Regions from separate parts of the Streptomyces sp. NPDC014864 genome, predicted to be linked through region 2. Evidence: predicted binding sites of a transcription regulator. Region 2 holds the regulator's gene; the other holds the start of a gene.
The links. The regulator HspR, encoded in region 2, represses chaperone genes until heat shock. The targets are predictions, from matches to a motif close to TTGAGNNNNNNNNNCTCAA.

Region 1: the regulator HspR is predicted to act here: its motif matches at 4,806-4,824, upstream of lon (endopeptidase La).

What each region holds. Positions count from the first base shown of each region.
Region 1 is NZ_JBIBWT010000001.1:774,589-785,323, reverse strand. It holds gene ACF1A5_RS03715 (hypothetical protein) at 1-657, shown strand, start outside; gene ACF1A5_RS03710 (MarR family winged helix-turn-helix transcriptional regulator) at 644-1,138, opposite strand; gene ACF1A5_RS03705 (lysozyme) at 1,427-2,245, shown strand; gene lon (endopeptidase La) at 2,321-4,783, opposite strand; gene ACF1A5_RS03695 (rhomboid-like protein) at 5,040-6,038, opposite strand; gene ACF1A5_RS03690 (spermidine synthase) at 6,231-6,908, shown strand; gene ACF1A5_RS03685 (response regulator transcription factor) at 7,022-7,759, shown strand; gene ACF1A5_RS03680 (ATP-binding protein) at 7,756-8,865, shown strand; gene ACF1A5_RS03675 (multifunctional oxoglutarate decarboxylase/oxoglutarate dehydrogenase thiamine pyrophosphate-binding subunit/dihydrolipoyllysine-residue succinyltransferase subunit) at 9,158-10,735, shown strand, end outside.
Region 2 is NZ_JBIBWT010000004.1:194,836-205,570, reverse strand. It holds gene ACF1A5_RS09535 (hypothetical protein) at 41-376, opposite strand; gene ACF1A5_RS09530 (helix-turn-helix transcriptional regulator) at 669-1,679, shown strand; gene ACF1A5_RS09525 (helix-turn-helix transcriptional regulator) at 1,642-2,685, opposite strand; gene ACF1A5_RS09520 (sugar ABC transporter substrate-binding protein) at 3,008-4,114, opposite strand; gene ACF1A5_RS09515 (PA14 domain-containing protein) at 4,411-6,396, shown strand; gene ACF1A5_RS09510 (heat shock protein transcriptional repressor HspR) at 6,499-6,945, opposite strand; gene dnaJ (molecular chaperone DnaJ) at 6,951-8,126, opposite strand; gene grpE (nucleotide exchange factor GrpE) at 8,163-8,849, opposite strand; gene dnaK (molecular chaperone DnaK) at 8,846-10,690, opposite strand.

The sequences.
Region 1 (10,735 bases), on a different contig from region 2:
TCGGTCCCCTGGTTCACCGCCCGGCTCGGCGGGGCGCTGACCGAACTGACCGTTTCCTGCGGAGATCTGACTCTGCCGGAGATCCTCACGCGGGCAGTCTCGCGGGTCGCCGGGGCCCACGCGGACACCTGTGACCTTTCTCACCCGCGCACCCCGCAGGCGACCGTGGTTGTCGCCCGCTGGTCGCCGGAGGCGGTGGAATACCTGGTCCTGTCGGACTCGGCGCTCCTGGTGGAAGCGTCGGACGGCACCGTCACCCCCCTCCTGGACGACCGCCTGGCCCGGCTGCCCCCGGCCTCGCTGGCCACCGACGCGCTCGTCGACTCCACGGTGCGCAACAAGGAGGGCGGCTTCTTCACCGCGGCCGCGGACCCCTCGGTGGCGGCCCGCGCCGTGACGGGCACCCTCCCGCGCTCCGGCATCCGCTCACTGACGGCTCTGACGGACGGCGCGGCCCGCTGGGTGGAGAAGTTCCACGAGGGGGACTGGACGCAGTGCGTGGCCCTCGTGCGCAAGGAGGGGGCCCACGCGCTCGTGGACCGCGTCCGCTCCCTGGAGAGGGCCGACCGCGAGGAGCGCGCCCGCCTGGGCCGCAGCAAGACGCACGACGACGCGACGGTGGTGTTCGCGGAGCTGCCCCGGGCTACTTCTCCATGACGTCGTTCAGTTCGTGCAGGAGGCGGGCGAGTTCGGAGACCTCGCGGCGGTTCCAGTGGGCGAGCTGGCTGACGTAGCGAGCCCGGCGGGCCTCGCGGACCCGGCCGACGCGGCCGCGGCCCTCGTCGGTGAGGGCGACGAGCCAGGCGCGCCCGTCCGCCGGGTCCGGTTCCCGGGCGACCAGGCCGAGTTCCTCCAGGGCGCGCAACTGGCGGGACATGGTGGCCTTGCCGACGCCGATGTAGGCCGCGAGGTCGGTGGCGCGCTGGCCGCCGCACTCGTCGAGCCGGACGAGCAGGCCGTAGGCGGAGGACTCCAGGTCGGGGTGGACCTCGCGGGCCATCTCACCCTGGTTGGCGCGGGCGCGCCGCAGCAGCACCGTCAGTTCCCGCTCCAGGGAGAGGAACTCGCGCTCCACACCGCCGGGCGCCGCGTCGGGCGCGCCACCCCGGTCTCCGTCGCCGTTCGCCTCTTCGTGCACGTCAGCCCCGCCTCGTTCTCCCGGTTCCCGGTGTCTTCCCGGGGGTGAAAGTTTCCGCCCGCCGCCGCCGTCGTCGCAGCTCCGCAAGTATTTCGCAGGCGTAGACCAACGGCAGCCCCCGGACCCCCTTCCCACCCCGGTTCTACGTGCGTAGCGTCCTCCGCAGGCAAGGAATGACATGCCCACGCCACCAACGAACGCCGGGCCCACGGCGGTTCGTTCTCCCCTTCCGGCCGGCATGTCTCGCGTTCTCCCCCACCGCGCACCACCGAGCCTCGGAGGCACGTCATGCCCGTGCACAGATCCGGAACGGCCCGCGTACGGCGGCTGACCGTCGCGGGAACCCTGATCGCCGCGTTCTCCCTGCTGTTCGCACTCCCCGCCTCGGCCGCCGGCCACCCCGCCCGGGGCTCCGCCCACATGGGCATGGGCGTCCTGGCGCACGACGGCCGGGACGGCGCCCCCGCACCCACCGCCGTCACGCAGACCGAGGGCGTCGACGTCGCCGGCTACCAGGGCAACGTCGACTGGCCGACCCTGTGGAACAGCGGCGTCCGGTGGGCCTACACGAAGGCGAGCGAGGGGACGTACTACACGAACCCCTACTTCACCCAGCAGTACAACGGCTCCTACGGCATCGGCATGATCCGCGGCGCCTACCACTTCGCCACCCCCGACACCACCAGCGGCGCCACCCAGGCCAACTACTTCGTCGACCACGGCGGCGGCTGGTCGCGGGACGGCATGACGCTGCCGGGCACCCTCGACATCGAGTGGAACCCGTACGGGGCCGCCTGCTACGGCAGGACGGCGAGCTCGATGGTCGGCTGGATCGCCGACTTCCTGAACACGTACAAGGCGCGCACCGGCCGGGACGCGGTGATCTACACGGCCACCAGCTGGTGGACCCAGTGCACCGGCAACTACGGCGGATTCGCCGCGAACAACCCCCTGTGGATCGCGCGGTACGCCTCGGATCCGGGGACGCTGCCGGCCGGTTGGGGCTACTACACCATGTGGCAGTACACCTCGTCCGGCCCGACGGTCGGCGACCACGACAGGTTCAACGGCGGGCTGGACCGGGTGCAGGCTCTCGCCAACGGCTGACCCGCCTCCCGGCGCACGGCGAAGGCCCGGGACTCCCTCACGGGACCCGGGCCTTGCCTCATCCGGCGGCCTCCGTCACGCGGCCACCGGAACCTCCGGCGCCGCCCCGCTCGACGCGGGCGCGAGCGCCAGCTCCAGGACCTGCCGGACGTCGGTCACGGCGTGGACGTCGAGCCGGTCCAGCACCTCGGCCGGGACGTCGTCCAGGTCGGCCTCGTTGCGCTTGGGGATGACGACGGTCCGCACCCCGGCGCGGTGGGCGGCCAGCAGCTTCTGCTTCACACCGCCGATCGGCAGGACCCGGCCGGTCAGCGAGATCTCGCCGGTCATCGCCACGTCCGTGCGGACCAGGCGCCCGGAGAGCAGCGACGCCAGCGCGGTGGTCATCGTGATGCCCGCGCTCGGGCCGTCCTTGGGGACCGCGCCCGCCGGGAAGTGGATGTGCACGCCCCGGTCCCGCAGGTCGCCCACCGGCAGTTCCAGTTCGGCGCCGTGGCTGCGCAGGAAGCTCAGGGCGATCTGCGCCGACTCCTTCATCACGTCGCCCAGCTGACCGGTCAGCGTCAGGCCCGCAGCCCCGGTCTCCGGGTCGGCCAGGGACGCCTCCACGAACAGGACGTCACCGCCGGCACCGGTGACCGCGAGGCCGGTCGCCACCCCGGGGACGGCGGTACGGCGCTCGGCCGGGTCCTGGGCGGACTCCGGCACATGGTGCGGCCGGCCGATCAGGGAGCGCAGATCGGCGTCGGTGACGGTGAACGGCAGCTCCCGCTCGCCCAGTTCGTGCCGGGCCGCCACCTTGCGCAGCAGCCGCGCGACCGACCGCTCCAGGGCCCGCACGCCCGCCTCGCGGGTGTACTCGCCGGCCAGCCTGCGCAGCGCACCCTCCTCGATCGTCACCTCGCCCTCGTGCAGGCCCGCCCGCTCCAGCTGGCGCGGAAGCAGGTGGTCGCGCGCGATGACGACCTTCTCGTCCTCGGTGTAGCCGTCCAGCCGGACGATCTCCATCCGGTCGGCCAGCGCCTCCGGGATGGCCTCCAGCACGTTGGCGGTCGCGAGGAACACGACGTCGGACAGGTCGAGTTCGACCTCCAGGTAGTGGTCGCGGAAGGTGTGGTTCTGCGCCGGGTCCAGGACCTCCAGCAGGGCCGCTGCCGGGTCGCCGCGGAAGTCCGAGCCGACCTTGTCGATCTCGTCGAGCAGCACGACCGGGTTCATCGACCCGGCCTCCTTGATCGCGCGGACGATCCGGCCGGGCAGCGCGCCGACGTACGTACGCCGGTGGCCGCGGATCTCGGCCTCGTCGCGGACGCCGCCGAGGGCGACACGGACGAACCGGCGCCCCATGGCGTGCGCGACCGACTCGCCGAGCGAGGTCTTGCCGACGCCGGGCGGCCCGACGAGCGCGAGCACGGCGCCACCGCGCCGCCCGCCGACCACGCCGAGACCGCGGTCGACGCGCCTCTTGCGCACCGCGAGGTACTCGGTGATCCGCTCCTTGACGTCGTCCAGACCCGCGTGCTCCGCGTCCAGCACCGCCTTGGCGCCCCGGATGTCGTAGGCGTCCTCGGTCCGCTCGTTCCACGGCAGTTCGAGGATCGTGTCGAGCCAGGTACGGATCCAGGAGCCCTCGGGCGACTGGTCGGACGCCCGCTCCAGCTTGTCGACCTCCTTCAGGGCCGCCTCGCGGACCTTCTCGGGCAGGTCGGCGGCCTCCACCCGGGCGCGGTAGTCGTCGGACTCCTCACCGTCCGGCTCGCCGTTCAGCTCGCGCAGCTCCTTGCGGACGGCCTCCAGCTGACGGCGGAGCAGGAACTCGCGCTGCTGCCTGTCGACGCCCTCCTGGACGTCCTTGGCGATGGTCTCGGCGACGTCCTGCTCGGCGAGGTGGTCCCGCAGCTGCCGCGTGGCGAGCCTCAGCCGGGCCACCGGGTCGGCGGTCTCCAGGAGCTCGAGCTTCTGGTCGGTGGTGAGGAAGGGCGAGTAGCCGGAGTTGTCGGCGAGGGCGGAGACGTCGTCGATGGCCTGGACCCGGTCGACGACCTGCCAGGCGCCGCGCTTCTTCAGCCAGCTGGTGGCGAGGGCCTTGTACTCCTTGACCAGTTCCACGACCTGGCCGGGGTAGGGGTCTCCCCCGTTGGAACGGAGTGGAGAACCCGGGGAAGTGTCCGGCGCGGTCTCCTCGACCGCCGTCCCCTCGACCCACAGCGCCGCGCCGGGGCCGGTGGTCCCGGCGCCGATCCGCACCCGCCCGCGACCGCGGACCAGCGCACCCGGGTCGCCGTCGGCCAGCCTGCCGACCTGCTCGACGGTGCCCAGCACGCCGGTCCTCGCGTACGTCCCCTCGATGCGCGGCACCAGCAGGACCCTGGGCTTGCCCGGCTCCGACCGGGCGGCGGCCTGGGCGGCCTCCACCGCGGCCCGCACTTCGGCGTCGCTCAGGTCCAGCGGGACCACCATGCCAGGCAGCACGACCTCGTCGTCGAGCGGCAGCACGGGCAGGGTGAGCGGTGTGAACGCCGTGGACTCAGCAGCCATGATCTCCCCTTCGGCAGTCAAGTTGAGCTATGCCGACTCAATGCTGGGGAGCTCGTCATTGTTCCCAGACGCCCGTTCGCTCTGAGCGATCAAGGGAAAGCCGCGCCGTTCGCGCCTTCTTCGCGGCACGCAGGAGCGCACGAGAGGGGGAGTCGAGGCGCTACGGGGTGGGGCGCGGGGCTCACGCGCCGGCGCGGACGCCGGCCGTGGCGCCCTGGTGCCCTGGTGCCCTGGTGCCCTGACGCCCTACGTCGGCTCAGGCCGTGGCGGCGGCCGGGCTCTGGACGCGCGCCCGCGCCCAGCGGCGAACGACCGGCCAGCTCGCCGCGCCGAGGCCCACGGAGATCAGATGCCCCGAGCTCGTCATCGGGTCGGTGTACGCGATCAGGTCCGGGACCTGCATTCCGAGGAACCCGAGGAGCAGCGGCCACCGCAGCCAGGGAGCGAGCAGGCCCGACAGTGCGCCGACACCGGCGGCGACGCCGAAGCTGATGCCGTAGTCCAGGCGGTGCAGCGAACTGTCGGGCAGCAGGCCCCCGAGCACCGCGAGCCCGACGGGGACCTCGGTCGCGAGGGTCGCCAGCACATGTCCGAACAGGAAGACGCCCGCCGTGCGCAGACCCCCCACCCGGCGTTCCAGCGCGGTGAGCACCAGCAGGAAGCACAGCGCGTACGGCGAGGCGATCCCACCCGCTACCCAGAGCGCGCTGCTCGTGAGCACCAGCAGGGGCGTCCGCACGAGGTGGGCGACATCCGTGCTGGAGCCCTGGTACAGGACGTTCATCAGGGCGGGGTCCACACAGCGGGCGACGAGCGAGGTGACGGCCAGCACGGCCGCGTAGCCGAAGGTGAAGGGGGTGCCGGTGGGGTCCGGCAGCAGACGCCAGGGGCGCAGCGCGCGACGGGTGCCGGCGAATCCGCCGGGCCCGCGCCGCCCGTCGAGGCGCGCCGCCGGCGTGATGTGTGCGGTCCCCCGGGTCCCCTCGGTCTCCGGCGGGGCGGCCGTGCCGACGGCCCCGTCCGTGCCGGCGTCCGGCACCCGGCCCCGCTGTCGCGGCATTCCGTCGAGCAGATGCGCGACCTGCGCGAGCCCCGGGTCCGCGTCGACGGCCGCGCCCGCGCGCGCACCGGCGCCCGCGTCCCGGTCCGCGCTCTTTCCCGGCGCGAGCGGAGGGGCCCCGTTCGCCCCGGCCGCGGGAGGAACGCCCGAAGACGCCGAAGAGGCCGCACCGTCAGTCGTCGCAGTCCGTTCCACGCCGAGGCGCTCCTTCCGTCACGCCCCACCCTTGGCGCCCCACCGGCCACTGTCTATGACCGACGCCACCTGAACGCCGATTCACAGCAACTTCTGACCTTGCTCCGGCGTCCGGCCCCTCTGCTTCGACACCACCCCCCGGGCACCGGTAATTCAGGTGGCGGCAAAGCCCCGTTGGGGCAGGATGGCCTCATGACCGCCTCGTACGACTCGCCCGTGGTGCTGGACCGCCGCGAGGGCCCCCACGGCGAGGTCGTGCTGCGCCGGCACGGCGCGCTGCTGCAGATCATCGCCAACGGCTGCTTCCTGATGGACACCTCCGACGGCCGCTCCGAACGCCTGCTCGTCGACGCCGCGCTCGCCGCCCTGGACGGACGCCCGGCACCGGACGTACTGATCGGCGGCCTGGGCGTCGGCTTCTCCCTGGCGCACGCGGCCGCCGACCCCCGGTGGGGGCGGATCACCGTCGTCGAACGCGAGCGCGCCGTCGTCGACTGGCACCGCGGCGGCCCGCTCGCCGCCCTGACCGCCGAGGCCCTCGCCGATCCGCGGACGGAGGTCGTCGAAAGTGATCTGGTTCACTACGTCAATGAGACATCCGCCACATTCGACGCCCTGTGCCTCGACATCGACAACGGCCCCGGCTGGACGGTCACCGAGGGCAACGAGGGGCTCTACGCACCCGCCGGACTGGGAAGCTGCGCAAGGGTGTTGAGGCCCGGCGGAGTGCTCGCGGTGTGGTCCGCCCAGCCCTCTCCGGATTTTGAAGGAAGCTTGCGGAATGTCGGATTCCAGCAGGTGCGCACCGAAGAGATCCCCGTTGCCCGGGGCGTTCCGGACGTCGTCCACCTCGCCGTCCGACCTGGATAGCAATGCCGAGGTGACTCCCCGTACGCTGCTTTCCTGACGCCGATCATTCAAGCGTCAATCGCAGTCATGGGATCACCCCACGGATTCCGGAAAGCACACCCCAGGGGCGGGCGATGGAGCAGACACACACCGCGCACAACGGCACGACGGCGACCCCCGGCGCACAGCGTCGCGTTCTGGTCGTCGAGGACGACCCGACCATCGTGGACGCCATCGCCACCCGTCTGCGCGCCGAGGGATTCCTCGTGCAAACCGCGGGCGACGGCCCGTCCGCCGTCGACACCGCCGAGGCCTGGCAGCCCGACCTGCTGATCCTCGACATCATGCTGCCCGGCTTCGACGGCCTGGAGGTCTGCCGCCGGGTGCAGGCCCAGCGCCCGGTGCCGGTGATGATGCTCACCGCGCGGGACGACGAGACCGACATGCTGGTCGGGCTCGGGGTCGGCGCGGACGACTACATGACCAAGCCGTTCTCTATGCGGGAGCTGGCCGCGCGGGTGCACGTGCTGCTGCGCCGGGTGGAGCGGGCGGCGATCGCCGCGACCACCCCGCGCTCGGGCATCCTGCGCCTGGGCGAGCTGGAGATCGACCACGCGCAGCGCCGGGTGCGGGTGCGCAGCGAGGACGTCCACCTCACGCCCACCGAGTTCGACCTGCTCGTGTGCCTGGCGAACACCCCGCGCGCGGTGCTCTCGCGCGAGCAGCTGCTCGCGGAGGTGTGGGACTGGGCGGACGCCTCCGGCACCCGGACGGTCGACAGCCACATCAAGGCGCTGCGCCGGAAGATCGGCGCCGAGCGGATCCGCACGGTGCACGGGGTGGGCTACGCCCTGGAGACGCCGACGCCATGAGCGGGGGGCCGGCGACACGGAGAGGCCCCGGGGAGGAACCCTGGGGCGGCGTACGCCCGTTCTCGATCAAGACCAAGCTCGGCGCGCTGGTCGTCATCGCGGTGCTGATCACCACCGGTCTGTCGATGATCGCGGTGCACACCAAGACCGAGCTGCGCTTCATCATGGTCTTCTCGATGATCGCCACCCTGCTCATCACGCAGTTCGTGGCGCACTCGCTCACCGCGCCGCTGGACGAGATGAACACGGTGGCCCGCTCCATCTCGCACGGCGACTACACCCGCCGGGTGCGCGAGAACCGCCGGGACGAGCTGGGCGACCTCGCCCAGACGATCAACCTCATGGCCGACGAGCTGGCGGCCCAGGACAGCGCCCGCAAGGAACTGGTGGCCAACGTCTCCCACGAGCTGCGCACGCCCATCGCGGGCCTGCGCGCGGTGCTGGAGAACATCGTGGACGGGTTCACCGAGGCCGACCCCGAGACCATGCGCACGGCCCTGAAGCAGACCGAGCGGCTGGGCCGGCTGGTGGAGACGCTGCTGGACCTCTCCCGGCTGGACAACGGGGTCGTACCGCTGAAGAAGCGGCGGTTCGAGGTGTGGCCGTATCTGTCGGGCGTGCTGAAGGAGGCCAACATGGTGGCCTCCGCGCGCGCGGGCATCGCCTCCGGCTCCGGCAGCCACACGCGTACCGACGTCCATCTGCACCTCGACGTCACCCCGCCGGAGCTGAGCGCGCACGCGGACCCCGAGCGCATCCACCAGGTGGTCGCCAACCTGATCGACAACGCGGTCAAGCACAGCCCGCCGCACGGCCGGGTGACGGTGAGGGCGCGGCGCGGGCCGCAGCCGGAGTCCCTGGAGCTGGAGGTGCTCGACGAGGGGCCCGGTATTCCGCGCTCCGAGTGGCACCGCGTCTTCGAGCGCTTCAACCGGGGCGCGGTGAGGCGTCCGCACGGCCCCGGCAGCGACGGCGGCACCGGTCTCGGACTGGCGATCGCCCGCTGGGCGGTGGATCTGCACGGCGGCCGGATCGGTGTGGCCGAATCCGAGCGTGGCTGCCGGATCCAGGTCACCCTTCCGGGGCTCCCCACGGGGTCGAGTTGACGTAGGGTTCGAACCGGAACCTCAAGATCCACCAGGGTCGCCGCAGGCGGACACGTGTGATCAGGCAGAGGATCGCCGGGGACCGCGCCCTTCCATGGGCCGGACCCGGGTTGCGCCTTCCCTTTCATAGCGGAACCACGCTTGTTTCCCGCCATTTCAAGCCCCGAAACACGGCTTTCAATGTGACTTACGCGACGATGAACGGGCCCGACCTGACCTTCACGGTCTTGGGGGCGTAGCCTTTATTTCCGCTGTCCATCACCTTGTGAAGCGGAAGAGGGCGGTTGCCGCCGTGTCGCCACAGTCCCCCAGTAACTCGAGCTCCCCCAGCCTCCGGCCGGGCGGTGCCCCCACGACCGACGACCAAGCCGGGAAGAACCCCGCTGCCGCGTTCGGTCCCAACGAGTGGCTCGTCGACGAGATCTATCAGCAGTACCTCCAGGACCCGAACTCCGTAGACCGCGCCTGGTGGGACTTCTTCGCCGACTACAAGCCCGGGGCCGCTGCCGCCGGCTCTTCGGCGCCCGCCGGTACGGGCACTGCGGCCGCGGGGGCCGCAGAGACCGCCACCCCGGCTCAGGCGGCGCCCGCTCCGGCTGCCCCGGCCCAGCCCGCGGCCCCCGCCGCGCAGGCACCGGCCGCTCCCCGGCCCGCCGCCGCGGCTCCGGCCCAGGCTCCGGCCCCGGCGAAGCCCGCCGCGCAGGCCCCGGCGCCCGCGCGGGCCGCCGCCAAGCCGCAGGCCAAGGCCACGCCCGCCGCCGAGGCGCCCGACGGTCCCGAGTTCGTGACGCTGCGCGGCCCGTCCGCCGCGGTCGCCAAGAACATGAACGCCTCCCTGGAACTGCCCACGGCCACCTCCGTGCGCGCGGTCCCGGTGAAGCTGCTGTTCGACAACCGCATCGTCATCAACAACCACCTCAAGCGGGCCCGCGGCGGGAAGATCTCCTTCACGCACCTGATCGGCTACGCGATGGTCCAGGCCATCAAGGCCATGCCGTCGATGAACTGGTCGTTCGGCGAGAAGGACGGCAAGCCGACCCTCGTCAAGCCGGCCCACGTCAACCTCGGCCTCGCGATCGACCTGGTCAAGCCCAACGGCGACCGCCAGCTCGTCGTCGCGGCGATCAAGAAGGCCGAGACGCTGAACTTCTTCGAGTTCTGGCAGGCCTACGAGGACATCGTCCGCCGCGCCCGCGACGGCAAGCTGACGATGGACGACTTCACCGGCGTCACGGTCTCCCTCACCAACCCCGGCGGCCTCGGCACGGTCCACTCGGTGCCGCGTCTGATGCCCGGCCAGTCCGTGATCATGGGCGTCGGCTCCATGGACTACCCGGCGGAGTTCCAGGGCACCAGCCAGGACACGCTCAACAAGCTCGGCATCTCGAAGGTCATGACGCTCACGTCGACCTACGACCACCGGGTGATCCAGGGCGCCGCCTCCGGCGAGTTCCTCCGCCAGGTCGCGAACCTGCTGCTCGGCGAGAACGACTTCTACGACGGCATCTTCGAGTCGCTGCGCATCCCCTACGAGCCGGTCCGCTGGCTCAAGGACATCGACGCCAGCCACGACGACGACGTCACCAAGGCCGCCCGCGTCTTCGAGCTGATCCACTCCTACCGGGTCCGCGGCCACGTCATGGCCGACACCGACCCGCTGGAGTACCAGCAGCGCAAGCACCCCGACCTGGACATCACCGAGCACGGCCTCACCCTGTGGGACCTGGAGCGCGAGTTCGCCGTCGGCGGCTTCGCCGGCAAGTCGATGATGAAGCTGCGCGACATCCTCGGCGTGCTGCGCGACTCGTACTGCCGCACCACCGGCATCGAGTACATGCACATCCAGGACCCCAAGCAGCGCAAGTGGATC
Region 2 (10,735 bases):
GGGAAGCACCTGAGCGATCTGTTACGACGGGGGAATCGCGTCAGGCACTGCGGGGGGTGGCTGAGATGGTCCTGATGTCCTGCGGTTCCGGCGCCACCTGCCGGTGGTCCCGCTGGTCGAGATTCACGAAGATCATTCCGTACCGGATGGCGCACCGCACGGGCTGCGGCGCCCCCCGAGGCCGTCGCAGACAGCGGTACGCCCGTAGGTCTCCGTCCTCGTCCCGCGTGACCACGACCGGCTCGCCGAACACGGTCACCATCAACGAGTCACCGCTGTGGGGGATGGCGGTGACCAGGTCGATGAAGTGCCAGCCGGAGCGGTAGGCCGTGGCCATTTCGCGACGGAAGGAGCGGTCGTCGGGTGGCGTGGTCACTTGGAGCCACCACCTGCGCCGGCCGGCGCGCCACCACTGTCGAAGGTTGTGCTGTTGACAGGCGCTATCGGCCAGGCACTGTCCGCCCGAGTATCACCCTTCGCACCCGCGAGGCCACTCAGCGCACCGACGGCCACAACGGTGGTGAAGGCTGCTACAAGCACCGAGCGAAGCATTCTCTTACGCATAGTCGGCTTCGTCCTCACTTGAAGGTCCCCTCTTCCCCCGTCGACTACGACGATGGCTCATTCGGGCACGTCATGGCCACACAATCGGTGCATCATGTTCCTGCATGTTCAGGACCCTGGGGGGTGGAGATTTGACAACGAATCGCACTAAGGCGACACATCCCCATGCGGTGACCCAGATGTGCGAGGAAGGCGGCCGTCTCTACGCGCAGGCCCTGCGCCTGGGACGTGTCTCCCGCGCCGATGTCGCGTCCGCCCCCTGTCTGATCGAGTTCGCCCTGCTGCACCCCGACCCGGAGGACGCGCGCTGGCTGCGCCCGGTGCCTCCGGCGGCCGCGCTGGCCCAGCGGCTCAATCCCATCGAGCAGGAGATCACCGAGCGGCGGCGGTTGTCGATCGAACTGTCGGACGCATTCGAGCCATTCATGACGCTCAGCGCGCAGGCGACCGCCGGCACGGACGCCATCACCGTGCTGGAGGGCAGGGAGCGGATCAACTCGGCCCTCAACCTGGCCGCCGCCCAGTGCCATTCGGAGATGCTCACCATCCAGCCCAGCGGCAACCGCAGCGAGGACAGCATCCTGCAGGGCCTGGAGCGCGACCGGCCGATGACCGAACGCGGCGTCCGGATACGCACCCTGTACCAGCACACCGCGCGCTTCAGCCCCGAGAAACTCGCCTACGGCACCCAACTGACCGACGGCAAGGCCGAGTACCGCACCATCGACGAACTCGTCGAGCGCCTGATCATCTGCGACGAGACCGTCGCCTTCATCCCGGCCCGCGACGACCAGCAGGTCGCCCTGGAGCTGCGGCACCCGGGGCTCGTCCGCTACCTCATCAAGCTCTTCGAGTTCCTGTGGGACCGGGCGGTCCCGCTGAGCACCGGCGCCCCCTACGAGACCGCCCCCGGCGGCATCACGGAGATCCAGCACTCCATCGCCAAACTGCTCGTGGAGGGCCACGTCGACGAGGCCATCGCCCGCCGCCTGGGCATGAACGTCCGCACCTGCCGGGCCCACATAGCCAAGCTGGCCACCGCCCTCGGCAGCGGCAGCCGCGCCCAACTCGGTTACCTCATCGCCCAGTCCGGGATCCTGGACCGGGAACCGTGAGCGGGGCCGGCGCGGAGGTGCGCGGCGGCCCGTCCAGGCCGGCCTGCGCGATGCGCACACCGAGCTGCGTCCGGCTCGCCGCGCCCAGCGTCTCCGACAGCCGCGCGATGTGGGCGCGGCAGGTGCGGACGCTGATCCCCAGCCGTTCGGCGATCACCGCGTCCTGATGCCCCTCCGCCAGCAGCGCGGCGATGGACTGCTCACGGTGCGAGATGCCCTCGATGCCGGTCTCCGGCAGCGGCGCGGTCAGCGGGATCGCCAGCCGCCACAGGCGTTCGAAGACCGTCACCAGGTACTCGATCAGCGCGGGGTGACGCAGCTCCAGCGCCATGGTGCGGTCGCTGTTGGCGGGGATGAAGGCGACCGTGCGGTCGAACAGGATCAGACGGTCGATCACCTCGTCGAGCGTGCGTGCCTCGACCGCGTCGCCCATCAGCTCCAGGTAGGTGAGCAGGCCCTGGCCGTGCCGGGCCACGTGCGTGTACAGGTCGCGCATCCGCACCCCGCGGCCGCGCAGCGCCAGGGCGCGGTGCAGGCCCTCCGACAACTCGTGCTCACGGCGGATGCCGCCGGGCTGGACGGTGAGCACCTCCGTGGTGCACGCCTCGGTCGCCTCGTCCATGGCCGCCTGGATGCGGGCCAGTCCGTCCAGCACACGGATCGCCGTGCCCTCCAGGGCGGCGGAGGGAAACGGGACCGGACGACCCAGACCGGCGTACCGCTCGAAGGCGGCGACGACCGAACCCACTCGCCGGTGGCTCTCGCTGACCTCGTCGTACATCCCGCGCAGCAGCCGGGTCATGACCTCCTGCGGCGCGGTCGGCACCAGGAAGTCCATGTCGTCGGGGTCCGGGTGCAGCAGTGCCAGTTCCAGCAGGCAGGGCACCGGCTCGGCGTCCCGGCGCGCCACACGGCCCCGCCGTACGGCCCGGGAATACACACGATCCCCGGCCTCGCACAGTCGGTCAGCACCGTGAGGATGCCCCTCCGCCCCGTGCCCGGCCATGGCCCATCACACCCCCGGTTTCCGTCTTCCGCAGCGCAACTATGCGCGGACGGGACCGGCTCCGCAACACGGCTCCCTGGGTCGTGCCCCCCGGTAACCACCGGTATCGCCCGCTGTGTACCGGCCCTCGGCTGGCGCATTGCCGCAAGGTGGAAGCGTCCGCCGCGACCCGCCCGGAGGCACCCCTTCACCCGCCCCCGGGAAGGGTTCGCACTCGCGAAGAGCTTCGCCCGGCGGCCGTACGCGCGAAGGAGGCCCGGGACGGGGTCCCGGGCCTCCTTCGCGCGCTGGGCGCGGTGCGCGTGCGGGCGTGCGGTGTCGACTACTTGAGGCCGACGGCCGCGCACGCCGCCCGGTAACGGCTCGTGCAGATCTCGGAGACCTTGTAGATGCCGTCGGCGATGACGGTGGACTTGATGTTGCTCTTGGTGAGCGCGGTCACGGGGACGAGCTGGGCCGGGACGTTCTTGTCGGTCGGGCTGCTGACCGCGTCCCGGGTGAGGGAGTCGAACTGGATGTCGCGGCCCTGGACCTTGGCGACGGCCATGTCGGCGGCGGCTTCCGCCTCGGTCGGGTAGGACTTGTACACGCTCATGTACTGCTCGCCGATGAGGATCCGCTGGACCGCGTCGAGTTCGGCGTCCTGGCCGGTGATCGGGGGCATCTTGGTGACTCCTGCGGCCTTCAGCGCCTTGATGACGCCGCCCGCCATGCCGTCGTTGGCCGCGTAGACGCCGACGAGGTTGTCCTTGCCGATCTCGTTGAGCGCCTCGGTCATGTTGGCCTGGGCGTTCTCCGGCTTCCAGTCCTTGGTGTCGTAGGACTTGGCGACCGTCACCTTGCCGTTGAGCTCGGACAGCGCGCCGGACTTGAACTGCTTGGCGTTCGGGTCGGTGGGCGAGCCGTTCATCATGACGATCTTGGAGGAGCTGTCGACCTCCCGGCCCAGCGCCTCCAGGAGGGTGCGGCCCTGCACCTCGCCGACCAGCTCGTTGTCGAAGGAGATGTACGCGTCGATCGGGCCCTCGGCCAGCCGGTCGTAGGCGATGACCGGGATGCCCGCCTCCTTGGCCTTCTTCACCTCGCCCGCGATGGAGTGCGAGTCGACGGCGTCGATCAGGATGATGTCGACCTTGTCGTCGATCATCCGCTGCATCTGGCTGCTCTGCTTGTCCGCGCTCGCACCGGCGTTGGCATAGTCCACCTTGCCCTGGTTGCGGGTGAGTTCGGCCACCTTCGCCTTGAAGATGGGGTAGTCGAACTTGTCGTAGCGCGTGTTCGCCGTCTCCGGCAGCAGCAGGCCCACCGTGAGGTCGTTGCCCTTGGTCGGGCTCGCGTCACTGCCGCTCCCCGATACACCGAGCGCGCCGCAGGCGGCCAGCGAGAGGGTCAGCGTGGGCGCAGCCACGGCTATGGCGATACGACGCATCGAGGTGCTCACTTCTGGTGCCTTCCGGACGCGGGCGCAACTTTGCGCCCCAGGTGACTGAAAAGCCAACGCGGAGGCGGGTACCGGCGTCAACCCGTGCCACTTAACGAGATGGCAACATCACCCTCCGCTTCTCTTGTGAAGGGACTGGGGAATCGTCTCCAAACGCGCGTTACGGACCCTTCACCCAACGGCGGTTAACGGAGAGGCAAAGATCCGTACAACCAATTCCATTCCCCGCGAGTCGTGATCACGAAAGTTCCGCCCACCCGTTCAGGCGTCGACCAGAGGACCGAATGAACCCAGCCAGACGCACGACGGCCGCCGCCCTCGTGCTCACCACCGCGGCCGGCGCGCTCAGCGTGGCCGCCGTCCCGGCCTCGGCCGCGGTCAGTTGCGCCTCCCCCGTCTACAAGCGGCAGTTCTACGCGAACACCACTTTCTCCGGCACCCCGAAGAAGACGGACTGCGACAGCGCGATCGACCAGAACTGGGGCACCGGTGCGCCCGCCTCCGGCCTGCCTTCCAACTACTTCGCCGTCCGCTGGACCGTCACCCGCGACTTCGGCTCCGGCGGTCCCTTCGCCCTCGCCGCGTCCGCGCAGGACGGCATCCGCGTCTACCTGGACGGCGTCCGCAAGATCGATCTGTGGAAGAACGTCTCGTCCACGGTGCGCAAGACCGTCAACGTCACCGTTCCCTCCGGCAAACACACCCTCCGCGTCGACTTCGTCAACTGGACGGGCACGGCCAACGCCGCCTTCACCTACAAGCCGCGCACCTCCGCAGACGTCGACAAGGTCAGGCCGCTGACGCCGACCGCGCCCTTCCTGACGTACGACCCCGCCACCGGCAGAGCCGTGTTCACCTGGTCGAGGAACGTGGAGATGGACCTCGCCGGCTACCGCGTCTACCGCCGCCTGAAGGGCACCTCCTACGGCAGCAAGCCCCTGGCGACGACCACCTCCACGTCGTACACGGACACCACGCTGCCGAAGACCGGCGCGACCTACTACTACGAGGTGCGCGCCGTCGACCGGGCGGGCAACGAGTCGGGGGGCACCGCGGACCAGGGCGCCACCACCGTCGACACCACCGCCCCCGTCCCGCCGGGCGGCGTGGGGGACAACTGGGCCATCGGCGACGTCACCAAGGTGACGCTGTACTGGGACAGCAGCCCCGATGCCGACGTGGCCGGCTACCGCGTCTACCGCTCCCGGCAGCAGACCGTCGCGCCGACCGCCGCGAACCTGGTGAGCGGCACCGGCCTGGTCCACCAGGGCTTCACCGACAACCCGCCGCAGACCGGCGACTTCTACTACTACGTCGTCACCGCCGTCGACACGCACGGCAACGAGTCGGCGGTCTCCGGCACGGCCGTGTACAGCACCAATGACTGGACCCCGCCGTCCTTCGTCCCCGACGACTTCGAGGCCGTCGACGGGGAGCACGAGGTGACGCTCACCTGGTCGTGGCAGCAGGACCCGGAATCCCCGCTGAACGGCTTCGAGGTGTACCGCGACGGGGCCCGGCTCGGGGTCTCCTACGGCTCGTTCGTGGACCGCGACGTCGCGCGCTCCTCCACGCACACCTACTGGGTCCGGGCCATCGACGACGCGGGCAACGTCGGTCCCGCCTCGGAGAAGATCACCGTCGACCACGTCGGCGACTTCACCGCCCCCGGCGTGGTGACCGGCCTGACCGCGACACCCGTGGAGAACGGCGTCCGCCTCGACTGGGACGACAGCACGGCCGACGACATCGACCACTACGAGATCCACCGGGGCGTGTACGCCGACGGCAGCTGGACCTACACCGACATCACCGGAATCCTCCCCTACGGCACCGTGTGGTCCGACAACCGCGACCCGAACCTGCCCGACGGCGAGCGCCTGCGCTACGCGGTGATCGCCGTGGACCGGGACGGCAACGCCCTGGACGTCGCCTCCGCCACCACCGTCGACGTCACCGAACTCGACCTCAGGCCGGACGAGACCTACCCCGAGGACGTCGGCGTCCTGTCCGTGCGGGACGCGTGGGGCGAGCTCCGCGTGTCCTACGACGCCGAGCACGACACCCACGGCACCGCCACCGGCTTCCACGTCGACCGCTGGGACCACACCGGCGGCCGCTGGGTCCGGCTCACCGACACGCCCGTCACCGGCACCGACCGGTACACGGACACCACGGCGCCGGCCGGCTCCACCGTCTACTACCGGGTCACGCTCGCCTACCCGGACGGGACCGAGTCCGCGCCGGCGGGCACACACATGTCCACCTGACGCCCGCGCCCGCTGCGGCCCGGCCGCAGCGGGCGCGGGCACACGAAGGGGCCGGGAGGCTGCTGCCTCCCGGCCCCTTCGCCGTGGCCCTCGCGGGCGGGGTCAGTCCTTGGCCTTCTTGGGACGCCACACCACCAGCGCGCTGGTCTGCTGGACCTCCTGGTACGGGACCAGGTCCCGGCGGTAGGAGGCGTGCACGGCGGCCTCGCGCTGACGCATGGCGGCCGCGGCTCCGTCCAGGGCCGCCTCCAGCTCCGCCACCCGGGACTGGAGCGCGACGACCTGGTTCTCCAGTTCGATGATCCGCTTGATGCCGGCCAGGTTGATGCCCTCGTCCTGCGACAACTGCTGCACCTGACGGAGCAGTTCGATGTCACGGGCCGAATAGCGGCGGCCCCGCCCGGCGGTGCGGTCGGGCGAGACCAGGCCCAGCCGGTCGTACTGACGGAGCGTCTGGGGGTGCAGTCCGGAGAGCTGAGCGGCCACCGAGATGACGTACACCGGTGTCTCTTCCGTCAGTTCGTACGGGTTGCGGCGGCGCCCGTCCATCTCACTCATGCTCCCTTCGCGGCCTCGAACAGCTCCGCCCGCGGGTCCTCGCCCGCGGTCGCCTCGCGATACGCCTCCAGTGCGTCACGAGCCTTCCCCACCAAGTCCTTCGGGACACTCACCTCGACGGTGACCAGCAGGTCCCCGCGGGTGCCGTCCTTGCGGACCGCGCCCTTGCCCCGGGCCCGCATGGTCCGGCCGTTCGGCGTGCCCGGCGGCAGCTTCAGCGTCACGGGGGGGCCGCCGAGCGTCGGGACCCGCACCTCGCCGCCGAGGGCCGCCTCCGCGAAGGTGACGGGCACCGTGACGGTGAGGTTGTCGTCCTTGCGGCCGAAGACCGGGTGGGCGCCCACGTGCACGACCACGTACAGGTCGCCCGAGGGGCCGCCCCGCTCGCCCGGCGCGCCCTTGCCGCGAAGCCGGATGCGCTGGCCGTCGAAGACGCCCGCGGGGATGCGCACCTGCATCGTGCGGGACGACTTGGCACGGCCCGAGCCCTTGCACACCTCGCACGGGTGCTCGGCGATCAGGCCGCGGCCCTTGCAGTCCGGGCAGGGGTCGGTGAGCGAGAAACCGCCGCCCGAGCCGCGGGCCACCTGGCCGGTGCCGACGCAGGTCGGGCACACGCGCGGCGTGCCGTTCTTGTCGCCGGTGCCCGAACAGGCCTTGCACGGCGACTGCGAGGACATGCGCAGCGGAACCGTCGCGCCCTCGATGGCCTCCGTGAAGCTCAGCGTGACCTCGGACTCGATGTCCTGGCCGCGCCGGGGCTGGGTGCGCGTGGCGCCCGCGCCGCCGCGGTTGAACAGGCCCCCGAAGACGTCACCTATGCCACCGCCGAAGCCGCCGGTGCCCCCGCCCTGGGCGCCGCCTCCGAAGAGGTCGCCCAGGTCGAAGTTGAACGAGCCTCCGCCCGCGCCCGGCCCCGGGCGGAACCCGCCGCTGCCGAAGAGTGCGCGGGCCTCGTCGTACTCCTTGCGCTTCTTGGGGTCACCGAGGACGTCGTTCGCCTCGGAGATCTCCTTGAAGCGCTCCTCGGCCCTGGCGTTGCCCTTGTTGGCGTCCGGGTGGAACTCGCGGGCGAGCTTCCGGTACGCCTTCTTGATCTCGGCGTCGGTGGCGTCCTTGGGGACGCCGAGGACCTTGTAGTAGTCCTTCTCGATGAAGTCCTTGGTGCTCATCCCCGACGTCCCTCCTTCCCTGCGTTCGTGTCGACGTCAGCCCTCGTCCGGGCCACCGCTCTCCTTGTCCTCGGCCGGCTCCTCGGCCTTGGCCTGGCCCGACTCCTCGGCCGGCTTGACCGTCTGCGCGCCCGGCTGGGGCTCGGCCACCGCCACCCGCGCGGGGCGGATGGTGCGCTCGCCGATCCGGTACCCGGGCTGCAGAATCGCCACGCACGTCGTCTCCGTGACGTCCGGGGCGTAGGAGTGCATCAGGGCCTCGTGGATCGTCGGGTCGAAGGGCTCGCCCTCCTTGCCGAACTGCTGGAGGCCCATCTTGGCCGCCACGGTCTCCGTCGACTCGGCGACGGACTTGAAACCGCCCACCAGTTCGCCGTGCTCCCGTGCGCGCCCGATGTCGTCGAGCACGGGCAGGAGTTCGGTCAGGAGATTCGCGACGGCGATCTCCTTGACCGTGACGCGGTCGCGCTCGACCCGGCGCCGGTAGTTCTGGAACTCGGCCTGCAGCCGCTGCAGGTCCGCCGTCCGCTCACTCAGCGCCGTGCGTGCCTGGTCCAGCTGCGCCGTCAGGCCCGCCACGCGGCCCTCGTCCCCGGCCGGGGCCGCCTCCTTCTCCTGGGAGGAGGCGGCGGCCTGCGGCTCGGCGTCGTCAGAGGTGGCGCCGGAGGGGACGTCGGGCTGCTGAGACTGCTGCTCGTCGAAGCCCGGGGTCTCCTCCGTCACGCGGCACCGTCCTTGCGCTCGTCGTCGACGATCTCGGCGTCCACCACGTCGTCGTCGGCCCTGGCCTCACCGGCGCCGGCGGACTCGCCGCCCGCGGCCTGCGCGGCCTGGGCGTCGGCGTACATCGCCTGGCCGAGCTTCTGGGAGACGGCGGCGACCTTCTCCGTGGCGGTGCGGATCTCGGTGGTGTCCTCGCCCTTGAGCTTCTCCTTCAGCTCGGCGACGGCCTCCTCGACCTCGGTCTTGATCTCGCCCGGGACCTTGTCCTCGTTGTCCTTGAGGAACTTCTCGGTCTGGTAGACGAGCTGCTCGCCCTGGTTGCGGGTCTCGGCGGCCTCGCGGCGCTTGTGGTCCTCCTCCGCGTAGCGCTCGGCCTCCTCGCGCATCCGGTCGACCTCGTCCTTCGGGAGCGAGGAGCCGCCGGTGACGGTCATCTTCTGCTCCTTGCCGGTGCCGAGGTCCTTCGCCGTGACGTGCATGATGCCGTTGGCGTCGATGTCGAAGGAGACCTCGATCTGCGGGACGCCGCGCGGCGCCGGCGGCAGACCGGTCAGCTCGAACATGCCGAGCTTCTTGTTGTAGGCCGCGATCTCGCGCTCGCCCTGGTAGACCTGGATCTGCACCGACGGCTGGTTGTCCTCGGCCGTGGTGAAGATCTCCGACCGCTTGGTCGGGATGGTCGTGTTGCGCTCGATGAGCTTGGTCATGATGCCGCCCTTGGTCTCGATACCGAGGGACAGCGGGGTCACGTCGAGGAGCAGGACGTCCTTGACCTCACCCTTGAGGACACCGGCCTGGAGCGAGGCGCCGATGGCGACGACCTCGTCCGGGTTCACGCCCTTGTTGGCCTCCTTGCCGCCGGTCAGCTCCTTGACGAGCTCGGCGACGGCGGGCATACGGGTGGAGCCACCGACGAGGACGACGTGGTCGATCTCGCCGAGCTGGATGCCGGCGTCCTTGATGACGTTGTGGAACGGCGTCTTGCAGCGCTCCAGCAGGTCGGCCGTCAGCTGCTGGAACTGAGCCCGGCTGAGCTTCTCGTCCAGGTGCAGCGGGCCCTCGGCGGACGCGGTGATGTAGGGCAGGTTGATCGTGGTCTCGGTGGACGAGGACAGTTCGATCTTGGCCTTCTCCGCCGCCTCACGCAGGCGCTGGAGGGCCATCTTGTCCTTGCTCAGGTCCACGCCGTGACCGGACTGGAACTGCTTGACCAGGTAGTCGACGACACGCTGGTCCCAGTCGTCACCACCGAGGTGGTTGTCACCGTTGGTGGCCTTCACCTCGACGACGCCGTCGCCGATCTCCAGCAGCGAGACGTCGAAGGTGCCGCCACCGAGGTCGAAGACCAGGATGGTCTGGTCGTCCTTGTCGAGGCCGTACGCGAGAGCGGCGGCCGTCGGCTCGTTGACGATGCGCAGCACGTTCAGGCCCGCGATCTCGCCGGCCTCCTTGGTGGCCTGGCGCTCGGCGTCGTTGAAGTACGCCGGGACGGTGATGACCGCGTCGGTCACCTTCTCGCCCAGGTAGGACTCGGCGTCCCGCTTCAGCTTCTGCAGCACGAACGCGCTGATCTGCTGGGGGTTGAAGTCCTTGCCGTCGAGGTTGATCTTCCAGTCGGTGCCCATGTGGCGCTTGACCGACCGGATGGTCCTGTCGACGTTCGTCACGGCCTGACGCTTGGCCACCTCGCCGACCAGCACCTCGCCGTTCTTGGCGAAGGCGACGACGGACGGCGTGGTCCTGGCGCCCTCGGCGTTGGTGATGACGGTGGGCTCGCCGCCCTCCAGAACGCTGACGACGGAGTTAGTCGTGCCCAGGTCGATGCCGACCGCACGTGCCATGGTGAATTCCTCCAGCTGACTTGAGTGGAACGGACTCAAGTGTGC